Regions from separate parts of the Arthrobacter sp. UYCu512 genome, predicted to be linked through region 1. Evidence: predicted binding sites of a transcription regulator. Region 1 holds the regulator's gene; the other holds the start of a gene.
What was found. The regulator LexA, encoded in region 1, represses DNA repair genes until DNA is damaged. The targets are predictions, from matches to a motif close to TCGAACANNTGTTCGA.
Positions count from the first base shown of each region.

Region 1 (7,051 bases):
GGTCCCGGCTTCCGGGGCTGCGTCGGCCGGGGCGGCCTTCGGGCTTGTGGCTACCGCCGTCCCGGCTCGTCCCCGCAAACCCCCGACCCAGTTCCGGAGCAGGCGGGCACCGGCGTCGCCGGACTTTTCGGGGTGGAATTGGGTGGCGCACAGCGGGCCGTTTTCCACGGCCGCAATGAACGGCGCCCCGTGCTCCGACCACGTAACGAGCGGCGCGCTCATCCGAGGCTGGACCACCTCGAAGTCCCACTCCTGAACACCGTAGGAGTGCACGAAGTAAAAGCGTTCGCTTTCGACACCTGCGAAGAGCCGGGAGCCAGCCGGAACGGAAACCGTGTTCCAGCCCATGTGCGGTACCACGTCGGCGGGGAGGAGCTCGACCTTCCCCGGCCACTCCCCCATGCCTTCGACTTCGGTGCCGTGCTCGACGCCGGCTTCGAAGAGGACCTGGAGGCCAACGCAGATGGCAAGCACCGGGCGGCCCCCGGCGACGCGCCGGCCGATCATCCGGATGGCGTCCACGGCTTTGAGTTCGCGCATCACCGTTTCAAACGCGCCCACGCCGGGGACCACGAGGCCATCGGCGTTGAGCACATCGTCCGGCTTGGAACTGAGGATAACCTCGGCGCCGGCCCGTTCGAGCGCGCGGACGGCAGAACGGATGTTTCCCGAGCCGTAGTCGAGCACCGTGACTGTTGGCTTGCCCTCGGGCGACGCTGGCTTCCTGCCGGCATCCGGGTTGGTGATGGCGCCGTCCTTCAGCACTTTGCCGGTCACAGGGCACCCTTGGTCGACGGGATGCCTTCGACGCGCGGATCAGGCTCAATGGCCGCACGCAGGGCCCGGGCAAAGGCTTTGAACTGGGCTTCAACGATGTGGTGCGGATCCCGGCCTGCGGTGACGTTCATGTGCAGGCAGATCCCTGCGTGCAGGGTGATCGCTTCGAACACATGGCGGGTCAGGGAACCGGTGAAGTGTCCACCGATCAGGTGGTACTCCTGGCCGGCAGGCTCGCCGCCGTGGACGAGGTACGGGCGGCCGGAAACATCCACCACGGCGTGCGCAAGCGCCTCGTCGAGGGGGACGGTTGCTTCGCCGAAGCGCCGGATCCCGGCTTTGTTGCCGAGGGCGGTGCGCAGGACCTCGCCGAAGGTGATGGCGACGTCCTCGACCGTGTGGTGGACGTCGATGTGTGTGTCCCCGGTGGCCTTGACTGTTATGTCGATCAGGGAGTGCTTGCTCAACGCCGTCAGCATGTGGTCATAAAACGGGACCGAGGTGCTGATGTCCGAGACGCCGGTTCCGTCCAGGTTGATCTCGACAAGGACGGAAGATTCGCTGGTGGTCCGTTCCATGCGTGCGGTCCGGCCCTCGGTAGCGGTTGATCCGGGGATGCTCATGTGGGTGTCCTTTGGATGACGACGGTGCCCGGCGTGCAGGCAGTGTGGATGTCCGGTGTTAAGTCTAGGCGGGCGGCGCTGCGCGGCCGGCCAGGAGTCGCTCGAGGGCTCCGAGGAATGCTGTGGTTTCCGTCTCAGTGCCCGCAGTGACCCGCAGATGCCCGGGGATGCCAACGTCCCGAATGAGCACACCCGCGTCCAGCAGCCCCTGCCAGACCTCGTGCGGACTGTCGAGACCGCCAAAAAAGACGTAGTTCGAATCAGAGGCAGCAGGCTTGAGGCCCATACGCTGCAGCTCGGCAACTATCCTGTCCCGTTGTCGCTTGATGTCCTCAACATCCGCCATCAGGGCGACCCGGTGCCGCAGGGCGGCCAGGGCTGTTGCCTGGGTGATCGCCGAAAGGTGGTACGGAAGCCGCACCAGCCGCAGCGCATCGGTGACCTCGGGCGCTGCCGCCATGTAGCCAACGCGGGCACCGGCAAGGGCAAAAGCCTTGCTCATGGTGCGCGAGACGATCAGGCGCTCCCGCCCGGGCAGGAGGGTGAGGGCGCTCGGCGTGCCGTCGTGGGCGAACTCGTGGTACGCCTCGTCGACGATCACTATCGTCTGGCTGGCTTCGCCGGCTTCGTACACGGCCTTCACCACGTCCAGGCCCAGACCCGTACCGGTGGGGTTGTTCGGGGAACACAGGAAGACGATATTCGGCTGCAGTTCCCGGACCTGGCGGGCGGCCGAGCCGGCGCTCAGGCCGTAGTCCTCGGCACGGATGCCCGTGATGTATCCGGTGTCCGTTCCGGCGGCCAGCAGCGGATACATAGAGTACGTGGGAGGGAAACCAAGGGCAGTGCGCCCCGGACCGCCGAAGGCCTGGAGGATCTGCTGCAGCACCTCGTTGGAACCGTTTGCCGCCCAGATGTTCTCCGCGCCCAGCCCGTGGCCCAGGTATTCCGCAAGGGCTTCGCGCAGCTCCGTAAACTCGCGGTCCGGATAGCGGTTCAGGCCGGCGGCGGCAAGGGTAACCGCCTCCGAGATCGCGGCGAGCACATCGGCCGGGACACCGTGGGTGTTTTCATTGACGTTCAGCAGGATGGGAACGTCAAGCTGCGGCGCACCGTAGGGCGTCAGTCCGCGAAGATTGGTCCGGAGGGGAAGTCGGTTCAGGCGCTCTAACTGGTCAGTCACCTCACTAGTTTAAGTGAGATCGCCGCGGGCCCGGAAACTGTGACACCTGACCCATCGCTCAATGGCCCTACGTGGACGGAATGAAAAGGGCCTGGCCCGGCACCACGCGTGCCGCCTCGAGGTTGTTCAGCTCGATGATGTCGGCAACGACGTCGCGGGGGTCACGGCTGGGCACCACGGCGGCGGCAATGGCCCAGAGCGACTCCCCCGGCTGCACCGTCACGGTGACAGTTGGTGTGGGTGACAACTCAGCGGTGGACTCTGCCGCTTTGGCGGGCGCGTTGAGGAAGCCGCTCAGGGTCAAAATCAGTGCAGCCAGCAGCATCAGCGGCACGCCGATAAAAACAAGGCGCCCCCGGCGGGTGAGCTTCAGCGGCGCCTGCCGGGCACGCGGCCCGCGGACGGCGTTGAGCTGCCGGCTGCCGGGGCTGTCCTGCACGGCAGGGGCGGACCCGCCGCCGGGTGCGCCGGCGTCGTGCCGGCCGTAGTTGCCGAATGCGTCGCGGCCGAAAGTGTCGTGAAACGCGCTTGATGCTGACATGAACTGAGCCCTTCCTGGACCATACTGTGCCGCCCGGCGCACTCCACATACGTGCCGCCAACCGGCCTAACTTTCGAACAAACAACCGAACGCCATGCCCTGCACGGGCAACTAAGTAATAGAACACATGTTCGAATCTTGTTAGTTCTGTTTTAGCACTTATTAACGAACATTGTCGAGACTCGCTAGAACAAATGTTTGAAAAAGCGGTGTGGCTGGCCTAGGTTTGACTCAAAGAACAACCACTTCTGCAGTTGATCAGCAGGGTCTGACATTTCAGGCCGGAAGTTCCCGGCGGCCGCAGCCACGGCAGCCGGGCGGAACGGAAAGGCGTTGGCGAACATGGCAGCACAAGCCACTGGCGGCAGGGCCACCCAGCGGGGCCCGCAGGCTGCCCGGCCACCGAAGAGCCTTACCGTTCGGCAAAAGAAGATTCTGGAAACTATCCAGCGCTCCGTGACGGACAACGGCTACCCGCCGTCCATGCGCGAGATCGGCGACACGGTAGGACTGGCCAGCCTCTCCAGCGTCACCCACCAGCTCGCACAACTGGAAAAGCTGGGTTACCTGCGGCGCGACCCGAAGCGCCCGCGTGCCATGGAAGTGCTGATGCCGCTGACCCTCGATGAGGGAAGCACAAAGATCCCAGCCGCCAAGGCCGGCGGGCTGCGGACCGTGGGCGGGCTGTCCGTGTCCGAGTTGAGCAGTGCCACCGACACCGCCATGGTGCCGCTGGTGGGCCGGATCGCGGCCGGCGGTCCGATCCTGGCCGATCAGGTCGTTGAGGACGTGATGCCGTTGCCCCGCCAGCTGGTGGGCCACGGCGAGCTGTTTATGCTCAAGGTCGCCGGGGATTCCATGATCGATGCAGCCATCTGCGACGGCGACTGGGTGGTGGTGCGCCAGCAGGGCGACGCCGTCAACGGAGATATCGTGGCCGCGCTGCTGGACGACGAGGCCACCGTTAAGACCTTCCGGCAGCGCGACGGCCACACCTGGCTGCTGCCGCAGAACACGCAGTACGAGCCCATACTCGGCGACCACGCCGTCATTATGGGCAAAGTCGTCTCGGTACTGCGCTCGCTGTAGCCCGCGTTGGTGCCGGCTTGATCCGGCCACGACCCGGCGCGCCGGTAGCCCGGCCGCGGCCTTATGACCCCCGGCACGTTCGGCCCGGTTCCCCGCCCCCTTATGTTCCCTGCCCCTTAGGTTCGCTGCCCCCTGAGTTTCCCTGGCCCCTGATGGAGAGCCGGCGGAGGGAATGCCGAGGGCCCGGTGCTGCAGCCCTGGCCCGGTTCAAGGAACCGGGTGGGAGCACCAAAACACTGCAAACCGTCCCGTCAGCGGCCGCTAGTTGGGCTGCCCGGATTCCTTCCCAAGCCGTTCCAGGGCAGCCATGGCGACCACGGGATCGTTGGTGGGCCAAAATGGCGGCAACGCCGCCCGGAGGAATCCGCCATAGCGTTCGGTGGACAGCCGTGAATCCAGCACAGCCACCACTCCCCTGTCCGTGGTGGTCCGGATCAGCCGGCCTGCGCCCTGGGCCAGGCGGATGGCGGCGTGGGTCGCGGAAACGCTCATAAAGCCGTTGCCTCCGGCCTGTGCCACGGCGCGGGACCGGGCAGTCATCAGCGGGTCATCGGGACGCGGAAACGGAATCCGGTCGATCACCACGAGGCGGCAGGAGGCGCCGGGCACGTCAACGCCCTGCCACAGGGACATGGTGCCAAAGAGGCAGGTGTCCGGTTCATCGGCGAACTGTTTTACAAGCGCGGTCATGGTCGAGTCGCCCTGGCATAGGATGCTGACGTCCAGCCGCGGCCGCATCGCCTCGGCTGCGTCCTCGGCGGCGCGGCGGGACGAAAACAGGCACAGCGCCCCGCCGCCGGAGGCGCGGATGAGCTTCTCGAGTTCGTCGAGGGCTTCCGGGGACGTGCCGCGGCCGGGCTTGGGCAGGTGCTTGGCGACGTAGAGAATGCCTTGTTTGGGGTATTCGAAGGGTGAACCGACGTCGACGCCGGTCCAGCTGGGGGCCCCGGGGCCGACCAGGCCCAAGCCGCCGGCGGCGGGTTCGAACGCGGAGCCGATCGCCAGGGTCGCGGAGGTCAGAATTACAGTGTGGTCCGCGAAGAGGCCCTCACGGAGCCGGCCGGCGACACTGAGCGGAGCGATGTTGACCAGGGCGGGCGCGGACTCGTCGGGCTGGGAGTAGCCCTGCTGCGGGTCAAAGGTGCTGTTGCGGGAAAACCAGACCACTTCACGGTTTTCCCGCGCCGCCAGCAGCCGTTCGCATAGCTCCAGGATCACCATCAGGCGCGAGCGCGCCAGCTGGCGGCCGCCGTCGGCCGTGTTGGCGCTGTCCCCCTTGGAATCCGAGAGGGCCGCGCGGCACGCGTCCCGCAACTGGTCGACACAGTCCAGCTGTTCACTGTTTAACCCGTTCGGCATCAGCCCGCCGGGGACGCCCTCAATGGCAAGTTCCAGGTTGGCGGCGGCGTTGTTCAGCGCGTCCACCGTAATGCCGGTGTGCTTCCGGGCCCCGGACGCGGCGGCGTGCACCATCGCGACGGAGAGCTGGCCGGAGACCGCGCCGGTCACGCGGTCCTGGAGTTCATGGGCCTCATCGACCACCACAACATCGTATTCCGGCAGCACTGCGAGGCCCTCGAAGGCGCTGACCGCCAGCATGGCGTGGTTGGTGACAACAACGTCGGCGTCCGCGGCGTTCTGGCGGGCGAGTTCGCTGAAGCACTCTGCCGCCAGCGGGCATTTTTGCGCGCCAAGGCACTCCATCGAGGTAACTGAGACCTGCCGCCACGCACGGTCGGTGACCCCTGGCAAAAGCTCATCCCGGTCTCCCGTCGAGGTGTCCTCGGCCCAGTCGCGGAGCCGGACGACCTCCTTGCCGAGCTGGGAGGACGGGCCGCCCATCGCGGCGGCAAAATGCGGCACGGAGGTATCCTCCCCGAGCGAGAAGAGCTGGCCTTCGGACGGCTCTTCCGAAGGGAAGCCGCCGTCGAGCTTATGCCGGCACACGTAGTTGGACCGTCCCTTGACGAGGGCAATTTTGACCGGCCGGTCCAGCGCCGGGGTGATGGTCTTCAGCAGCCGGGGCAGGTCCCTGCCAACGATCTGGGTCTGCAGGGCGAGGGTGGCGGTGGAGACCAGTGTGGGCTTGTCGCTGACCAGCGAGTGGGCGATCAGCGGGATCAGGTACGCGAGGGATTTGCCGGTGCCCGTGCCGGCCTGGACCAGCAGGTGGTCGCCGCTGTCAATCGCGTGCGCCACCTGCCGGGCCATCTCGTGCTGGCCGTCCCGGCTCTGGCCGCCCATTCCCGCCACGGCGCGGTCGAGCAGTTCGACGACGAATTCCGCACCGGCCCGGGCACCTGTTCGAGCCGGCGGCTTTGCGTCCGGTTCAGTCCCGGCAGGGTCCACCGCCGCCGGGACCGCCGTGGCCGCGTCCTCCGCTGCCCGGGCGGTTCCCGCCGGGTGGTCCGTGTCGGCTTCCGCCCCGGTCACCGCTGCCTCAGTCATTGCTGATGAACGAATCCAGTTCAGCGGCGAAGCCTTCACGCACCATCACCACGGCACGGGTGCCTGCTTCCTCGTGGTCCAGGCTAAGGATTTCGGCGTCGGTCTCGTGCAGCTTGCTGAGCAGGTCCCCGCGGTTGTAGGGAATCATGAGTTCCAGCTTCACGCTGGGCCGCGGGATGCCTTCGCTGATGGCTTTGAGAAGTTCCGGGATACCCTCCCCGGTGCGTGCCGACACCACAATGTGGCGAGGTTCGCGCTGCTTAAGCCGTTCGATCACAAAGGGGTCGGCGGCGTCGGCCTTGTTCAGGACGATGATTTCCGGCACCTTGCGGGCATCGACTTCGCTGAAGACGGCCCGGACGGCCGCGATCTGGCCTTCCGGATCCGGGT
Region 1 is NZ_JBEPPA010000003.1:16,224-23,274, forward strand. Features, by position in the region: gene hisH (imidazole glycerol phosphate synthase subunit HisH) at 1-777, opposite strand, end outside; gene hisB (imidazoleglycerol-phosphate dehydratase HisB) at 774-1,400, opposite strand; gene ABIB49_RS04060 (histidinol-phosphate transaminase) at 1,465-2,583, opposite strand; gene ABIB49_RS04065 (LysM peptidoglycan-binding domain-containing protein) at 2,651-3,124, opposite strand; gene lexA (transcriptional repressor LexA) at 3,467-4,213, shown strand; gene ABIB49_RS04075 (ATP-dependent DNA helicase) at 4,475-6,661, opposite strand; gene hflX (GTPase HflX) at 6,654-7,051, opposite strand, start outside.

Region 2 (7,051 bases), on a different contig from region 1:
ACCCGGCCGTGCGGGTCGCGGAAGCGGTAAACGCCCGGATTGGTCGGAATCTCACCTGTCTGGGGTCGGTAACCCGCTGGATCTGCCACGATTCCAGTCTACTGAGCCTGCAGCAGTGCCCTTGACGGCTGCGCTAGTCCACTGCCTTGCTCTGGTTGTAGCTGGTGGAACGTTCCTGGCCGCTGAGTTCGGCGATCGCGTCCATAATGCGGTCGGTGGCCTGCCGGCGGGCCGGCAGGGAGTGGTCCGGTCCGGTTTTGTCGAAATACATCGGTTCGCCGACCCTCATGGTGAAGTGCTGCGGCTTGACCGACTTGCTGTCCGCCGGCTGCAGGTGCTCGGTGCCGATCAGCCCCACCGGGAGCACCGGGGCGCCGGTGGTCAAGGCAAGCCACCCCACGCCGGTGCGGCCGCGGTAAAGAATTCCGTCGCGGGAGCGGGTGCCCTCCGGGTAAATACCGATGCCCTTGCCGGAGTCCAGGATTTCCAGCAGCGTTTTGAGCGCCTGGACGCTGGCTGCCTGCTCGCCCCGTTCCACCGGGATCGAGCCAACGGCTTCGAAGAAGGACTTCATGACCTTGCCTTTGACTCCGCCGGTGGTGAAGTACTCGGCTTTGGCAAAGAAGGCGACCGGGCGGGGCATCAGCGCCTGGACGATCACGCTGTCCAGGAACGAGAGGTGGTTGGGGGCCACGATGAAGGGACCGTGCTTGGGCACGTTCTCAAGTCCGATGACCGTCGGCCGGCAGGTCGAGGTCACCAGACCCCGGGTGGTCCAGCGGATTGCATCAAACATTGCCATCGGTGCACACCTCGTTTACAGCGTCGTTCGTCAGGTTCGGGTTCACGGCAACCGGGTCCAGCGGCTCCGGATTCACGGCGGTGTCCCGCCGGGTAATGCTCCCGTAGAGTTCGGCGCTGCTGTGCACAACCTCCACGGCGCCGGCAGTGTTCAGTTCCCCAGCCGGAGCGAATCCCCAGCCTACGCCGATACAGTCAAGGCCGTTGGCAGCGGCGCCGGCAACGTCCTGGGCACGGTCCCCCACCATCACGGCACCGCGGGTGTCCAGGCCACGGCCGGAGAAATCCGAGAGCGCCGCGGCAACGATCGATTTCTTCCCCGACTGGGTCCCGGCTGCCGCTGCCTCATCCGCGGCCGAGCCTCGGATGGTGAGGAACAGGCCGGCAATCCCGTGGTGCTCCAGCACTGTCCGGGCCAGGCCCTCGGGTTTCTGGGTGGCGACGGCGATGGGCCGGCCTGCGCCGGCAAAGGTTTCCAGCAGCGCGCGAATACCGGGATAGAGCCGGCTTTGGGCGATGCCGGTGGCCAGATAGTGCGCACGGTAGATGCGGATGGCGTCGTCCAGTTGACCGGCAGGCACCCCGGCGATTTCGGTGAGCGAATGGCTGAGTTTGGGGCCAATCATGGCATCCATTCGGGCTTTACCCGGAATGCGGAGTCCGAGCTCTGTAAGGGCCGCCGCGATTCCGTCCGATATTCCGTGCACCGGATCGACAAGAGTGCCGTCCAGGTCGAAAATCACGGGCACTGTTGTTTGGGTCACCGGCTTAGTTTCTCACGAGTCTCCCGATGCCAGAAACCCGTATGCCCCGAAAGGAATGTATCCGACGCGGCAAGGCCGGCGCTTCGGTGGAAGCACCGGCCCCGGCCGGCTTCAGGCCAGAATGTCGGCCAGGAAGGCCGCGGTATGGCTTTGGGTGGACTTTGCCACCTGTTCCGGTGTTCCGGAAGCTACAATTCGGCCACCGCCGGACCCTCCGTCCGGGCCCAGGTCGACGATCCAGTCAGCGCTTTTAATTACATCGAGGTTGTGCTCGATGGTGATGACGGTGTTGCCCTTGTCCACGAGGCCCTGCAGGACCAGCAGCAGTTTCCGGATGTCCTCGAAGTGCAGCCCTGTGGTGGGTTCGTCAAGGACGTAGATGCTGCGGCCGTTGGAGCGCTTCTGCAGTTCGGCTGCCAGCTTCACCCGCTGGGCCTCGCCGCCGGAGAGTGTCGTCGCGGGCTGCCCCAGCCGGACATAGCCGAGCCCGACGTCGACGAGGGTGCTCAGGTGGCGGGCAATCGGCGAGAACGCCGCGAAGAATTCGGCGCCTTCCTCGATGGGCATGTTCAGTACGTCGGCGATCGTTTTGCCCTTGTAGTGGACTTCCAGGGTTTCGCGGTTGTACCGGGCGCCGTGGCACACCTCGCAGGGTACGTAGACGTCCGGCAGGAAGTTCATTTCGATCTTCAGCGTGCCGTCACCGGAGCAAGCCTCGCAGCGGCCGCCCTTGACGTTGAAGGAGAACCGGCCCGGCAGGTAGCCGCGCACCTTGGCCTCAGTGGTGTCCGCGAAAAGCTTGCGGATATTGTCGAAAACGCCAGTGTAGGTGGCTGGGTTGGACCGCGGTGTGCGGCCGATGGGGCTCTGATCGACGTGGACCACCTTGTCGAGATGCTCGAGGCCCTGGATGGACTTATGCCGTCCGGCCACCTGTTTGGCGCCGTTGAGCTTGTTGGCCAGGACCTTGTACAGGATCTCGTTTACCAGGGTGGACTTGCCGGAGCCGCTGACGCCGGTCACCGCGGTGAACAGACCCAGCGGGAACGTAGCGTCAACGTTCAGGAGGTTGTGCTCCTTGGCGCCGACGACCTTAAGCTCACGCTTTTTGTCGTACTTTCGCCGCTTTTTCGGGACTTCGATCCGCTTCCGGCCGGAGAGGTAGTCACCGGTGAGTGACTCGGTGTTCTCGAGCAGCCCCTGATAGGAACCGGAGTGCACCACCATGCCGCCGTGCTCGCCGGCGCCGGGTCCGATATCGACCACCCAGTCGGCCTCCTGGATGGTGTCCTCGTCGTGTTCGACCACAATCAGGGTGTTGCCGAGGTCCCGCAGCCGGGTGAGTGTCTCGATCAGGCGCCGGTTATCCCGCTGGTGCAGGCCGATGGAAGGCTCGTCCAGGACGTAAAGGACACCCACCAGGCCGGAACCGATCTGGGTGGCCAGCCGGATCCGCTGGGCTTCGCCGCCGGAGAGAGTGCCGGACGCCCGCTCCAGGTTCAAATACTCCAGGCCGACGTCGAGCAGGAAGGTGAGCCGGGCCTGGATCTCCTTAAGGACCTGGTTGGCAATCTGGGCCTCCCGTCCGGTCAGCACCAGGTTGTCCAGGAAATAGGCGCAGTCGCGCATTGGCAACGCGGCGACCGCGGCAATGGACTTGCCGTTGATCAGCACCGAGAGCGAGGCCGGGTTCAGGCGTGCACCGTTGCAGACCGGGCACGGAATCTGCCGCATGTACTCCTCGTAACGGTCCCGGGCCTTGTCCGAGTCCGTTTCGAGGTGCTTGCGGTGGACGTACTGGATGACGCCTTCGAAGCCTGTGCTGTATTTGCGTTCCCGGCCGAAACGGTTGCGGTACTGCACCACCACTTTGTGGTCCTTGCCGTGCAGCACGGTCTGGCGGGTGTCCTCGGAGAGCTTGTCCCACGGGGTTTTCATGGAGAAACCCAGTTCCTTGGCGAGTCCGCCGAGCAGCCGGTTCCAGTACTCCGTGGTTGCCGTGCCGAGCGACCACGGAGCGATGGCACCCTCCGCCAGGGACAACTCCCCGTTCGGGATGATCAGTTCCTCATCGACCTCGAGCTTCGTGCCGATGCCGCTGCAGGCCGAGCACGCACCGAAAGGATTGTTAAAGGAAAAGGAGCGGGGTTCGATCTCATCGATCGCCAGGGGGTGCTCATTTGGGCAGGCGAGGTGTTCGGAGAACGCCCGGACCCGCTCCGGGTCGTCAGCTTCGAGGTCGACGAACTCGGCGAGGATCCTGCCCTCGGCAAGGCCCAAGGCAGTTTCCACCGAGTCCGTGAGGCGCTGGCTGATGCCGTCCTTGACCACAAGGCGATCCACCACCACCTCGATGGTGTGTTTGAACTGTTTGCCCAGCTTGGGCGGGTCGCTGAGTTGGATCAGCGTGTCATCGACCCGGGCACGCGAGTATCCCTTGGCGGTGAGCTCCTTGAACAATTCGACGAATTCGCCCTTGCGGCCCCGGACAACCGGTGCCAGGACCTGGAAGCGGGTGCCTTCCGGCAGCTCCAGGAGCTGGTCCACGATCTGCTGCGGGGTTTGCTTCGCGACGGGCTCCCCGCAGATGGGGCAGTGTGGGCGGCCAACGCGGGCCCACAGGAGCCGCATGTAGTCGTAGATTTCGGTGATGGTACCCACCGTGGAGCGCGGGTTTTTGCTGGTGGACTTCTGGTCGATGGACACCGCGGGCGAGAGGCCCTCGATGAAGTCGACGTCGGGCTTGTCCACCTGGCCGAGGAACTGCCTGGCGTAGGCGGAGAGGGATTCGACGTAGCGGCGTTGGCCTTCGGCAAAAATAGTGTCGAACGCCAGGGACGACTTGCCCGAGCCGGAGAGGCCGGTAAAAACGATCATGGAGTCGCGGGGCAGGTCCAGGTCCACGTTGCGCAGATTATGCTCGCGCGCGCCTTTGACCACCAGCCGCGACATGTCCGGACGCTTCACCGCGGGGCGCGCATCGTCTGCGCGGCCCGGTTTTGCGGACTCCGTCGGGAGGACTGCGGACTGGGAATCTACGGCTGGATCGTCAGCTACGGCTTTAGGCACGCTACCAATGCTAATCGAAAACTTCTTCGAAGATCCATTTCCGGGGCGCCCCGTGCCGCGAAATCCCGCGCGGCAACTTAGCGCCGGTCCTAGGAGCGGTCGTACGCGGCGGCGAGCAGCTGCACGGCCTCGGCGAAGCTGGCGCCCTGGGCTTTCGCGGCATCGGCGAACCCGGCAGCCACAGCGGAGAGCGAGCTCCAGGCTTCGTCCCGTGCGCACATCACAGTGCCGTTTCGGCCCCGGGTGACCACAACGCCGGCGGCCTCGAGTTCCTTGTAGGCGCGGGCCACGGTATGGGGTGCGACCCCCAGCTCGCCGGCAAGGCTGCGGACGGCAGGGAGCTTGGTCCCGGGCGCCAGCGCGCCGTTGTCGGCCCGTTCAATAATGTTGAGCCGGAGCTGATCAAACAACGGGACCGTGCTGCCGGGGTTGGGCCGCCAGGCACCGGGAAAGGGGACCGTCGATGCGTCCGTGGGGGTCACTGTCCGGGCTCCCGGCCGGAGGTGGCCTGTTCGCGGCGGGCGAACTGTGCCTTATACAGTTTCAGGTACATCCCACCCCTGGAGATGAGTTGGCGGTGGGTTCCTTGTTCAACGATCCGTCCTTGATCCATGACCAGAATTAGATCAGCGTCGCGCACGGTGGACAAGCGGTGGGCAATCACGAAGCTGGTGCGTCCCTGCCTGAGGCCGCGCATCGCCCGGCGGATCTGGACTTCGGTGCGGCTATCCACCGAGCTGGTCGCCTCGTCCAGGACCAGGATGCTGCGCCTGGCGAGTTGCGCACGGGCAATCGAAATCAGCTGGCGCTGTCCGCGGCTGAGCGAGTCTCCGTCGTTGCCGAGCATCGTGTCGTACCCCTCAGGCAGCGCCCGGACGAACTGGTCAACATGGCTGGCCTGAGCAGCGGCAATCACTGCGGCATCGCCCGCGCCGGGGCGGCCGTATTCGATGTTCTCCCGGATGCTGCCGGTGAAGAGCCAGGAGTCCTGCAACACGGTCCCGAACCTGGCCCGCAGTTCGTCGCGTGTCAGTTCCGCGATATCCGTGCCGTCGACAGTAATCCGGCCCGAATCGAGTTCGTTGAAGCGCATAAGCAGGTTCACCACAGTGGTCTTGCCGGCTCCGGTATGGCCAACAATTGCCACGGTCTGGCCGGGTTCCACGGTAAAACTCAGATCCTGGACCACCGGTGAACCGGGCCGGTAACCGAACGTCACACGCTCAAACGTGACCCGGCCCGCGGCATGGGGCGGCGCAATTCCGGCCCCGTGCCGGCCCGGGTCCGGGTCCGGCGGGATCTCCGGTGCATCCAGGAGGTCAAAGACCCGCCCGGCCGAGACCAGGCAGGACTGCAGCAGGGTCAGCATGCCGCCAATCTGCCCCATCGGTTGGCTGAAGAGCCTGCTGAATTGGATGAAGGCCTGAAGGCCGCCAATCGTCATGGCCCCGGACAGCACCTGAAGCGCCCCGACGACGGCGACGGCGATGTAGTTGAGGTTGGAGACCAGGACCATCAGCGGCTGAACGACGCCGGACACGTACTGGGCGCGTGCGCCCGCGCGGCACAATCGGTCGTTGGCGTCCCTGAAACTGGACGCAGCTGCCTCCTGCCGGCCAAAGGCCTTGATCACCTCATGTCCGGTGAATAGCTCCTCGAGTTGTGCGTGCAGCTCCCCGGTGCTGCTCCATTGCTCAGTGAAATGGCCCTGTGACTTCCGGGCCACCAGGACGGTGATGAGGGTCGACACCGGGACGGACACCAGCGCGATCACTGCCAGCACCGGGGAGATCCACAGCATCATGCCCAGCGCCCCGGAGAGCATCAACAGCGACATAATGAGCTGGTTGGGCAGCTGGTTGAGCGCCTGGGCAATGTTGTCGACGTCGTTGGTGGCTCGGCTCAGAACGTCGCCACGGTGCTGCTCGTCGAAGTGGCCCGACGGCAGGACGTGCAGTTTGACCTCCACCGAGGCACGCAGCCCGCTGCTGAGTCGCTGCGCGGCAACGGCCGTCAGGGTGCCCTGGATCCAACTGAAGGCCGAGGCCCCCAGATACATCAGCGAGACCTCCGCCAGCAGGGCAGCCAGCTGATCCTGGTCGAAGGTTCCGCCGGTGACGCCAGCAACAACGACGTCGGTGGCGTCGCCGAGGACTTTGGGCGCCAGCACGTTGAGCACCACAAATGCGCAGGTGGCAGCGAGGACGCCTGCCATCAGCAACCTCGACGGGCGGAGCAGCCCGAGTAGCCGCCCTGCCGTGCGCCAGCGAAGCCGGCCGGCGCCCGGGGTCGTTCCGGGAGGCGCTGACGGGAGGGCAGCGCGCCGGCCGTCCGGTTGTGTGTCCAGCACGGGTTGCTCTGTGGTCCCGCCGGCGGCGGGAGTGCCGGTCCCGGCGTCGGGGGGCGGCTCCGGCTTC
Region 2 is NZ_JBEPPA010000008.1:79,761-86,811, reverse strand. Features, by position in the region: gene uvrC (excinuclease ABC subunit UvrC) at 1-89, opposite strand, end outside; gene ABIB49_RS10255 (lysophospholipid acyltransferase family protein) at 134-802, opposite strand; gene ABIB49_RS10250 (HAD hydrolase-like protein) at 789-1,565, opposite strand; gene uvrA (excinuclease ABC subunit UvrA) at 1,677-4,517, opposite strand; gene ABIB49_RS10240 (GntR family transcriptional regulator) at 4,724-5,116, opposite strand; gene ABIB49_RS10235 (ABC transporter ATP-binding protein) at 5,113-6,849, opposite strand; gene ABIB49_RS10230 (ABC transporter ATP-binding protein) at 7,050-7,051, opposite strand, start outside.
Region 2: uvrA (excinuclease ABC subunit UvrA) is a predicted target of LexA. The motif match lies at 4,649-4,664, and genes of this name have one in related genera.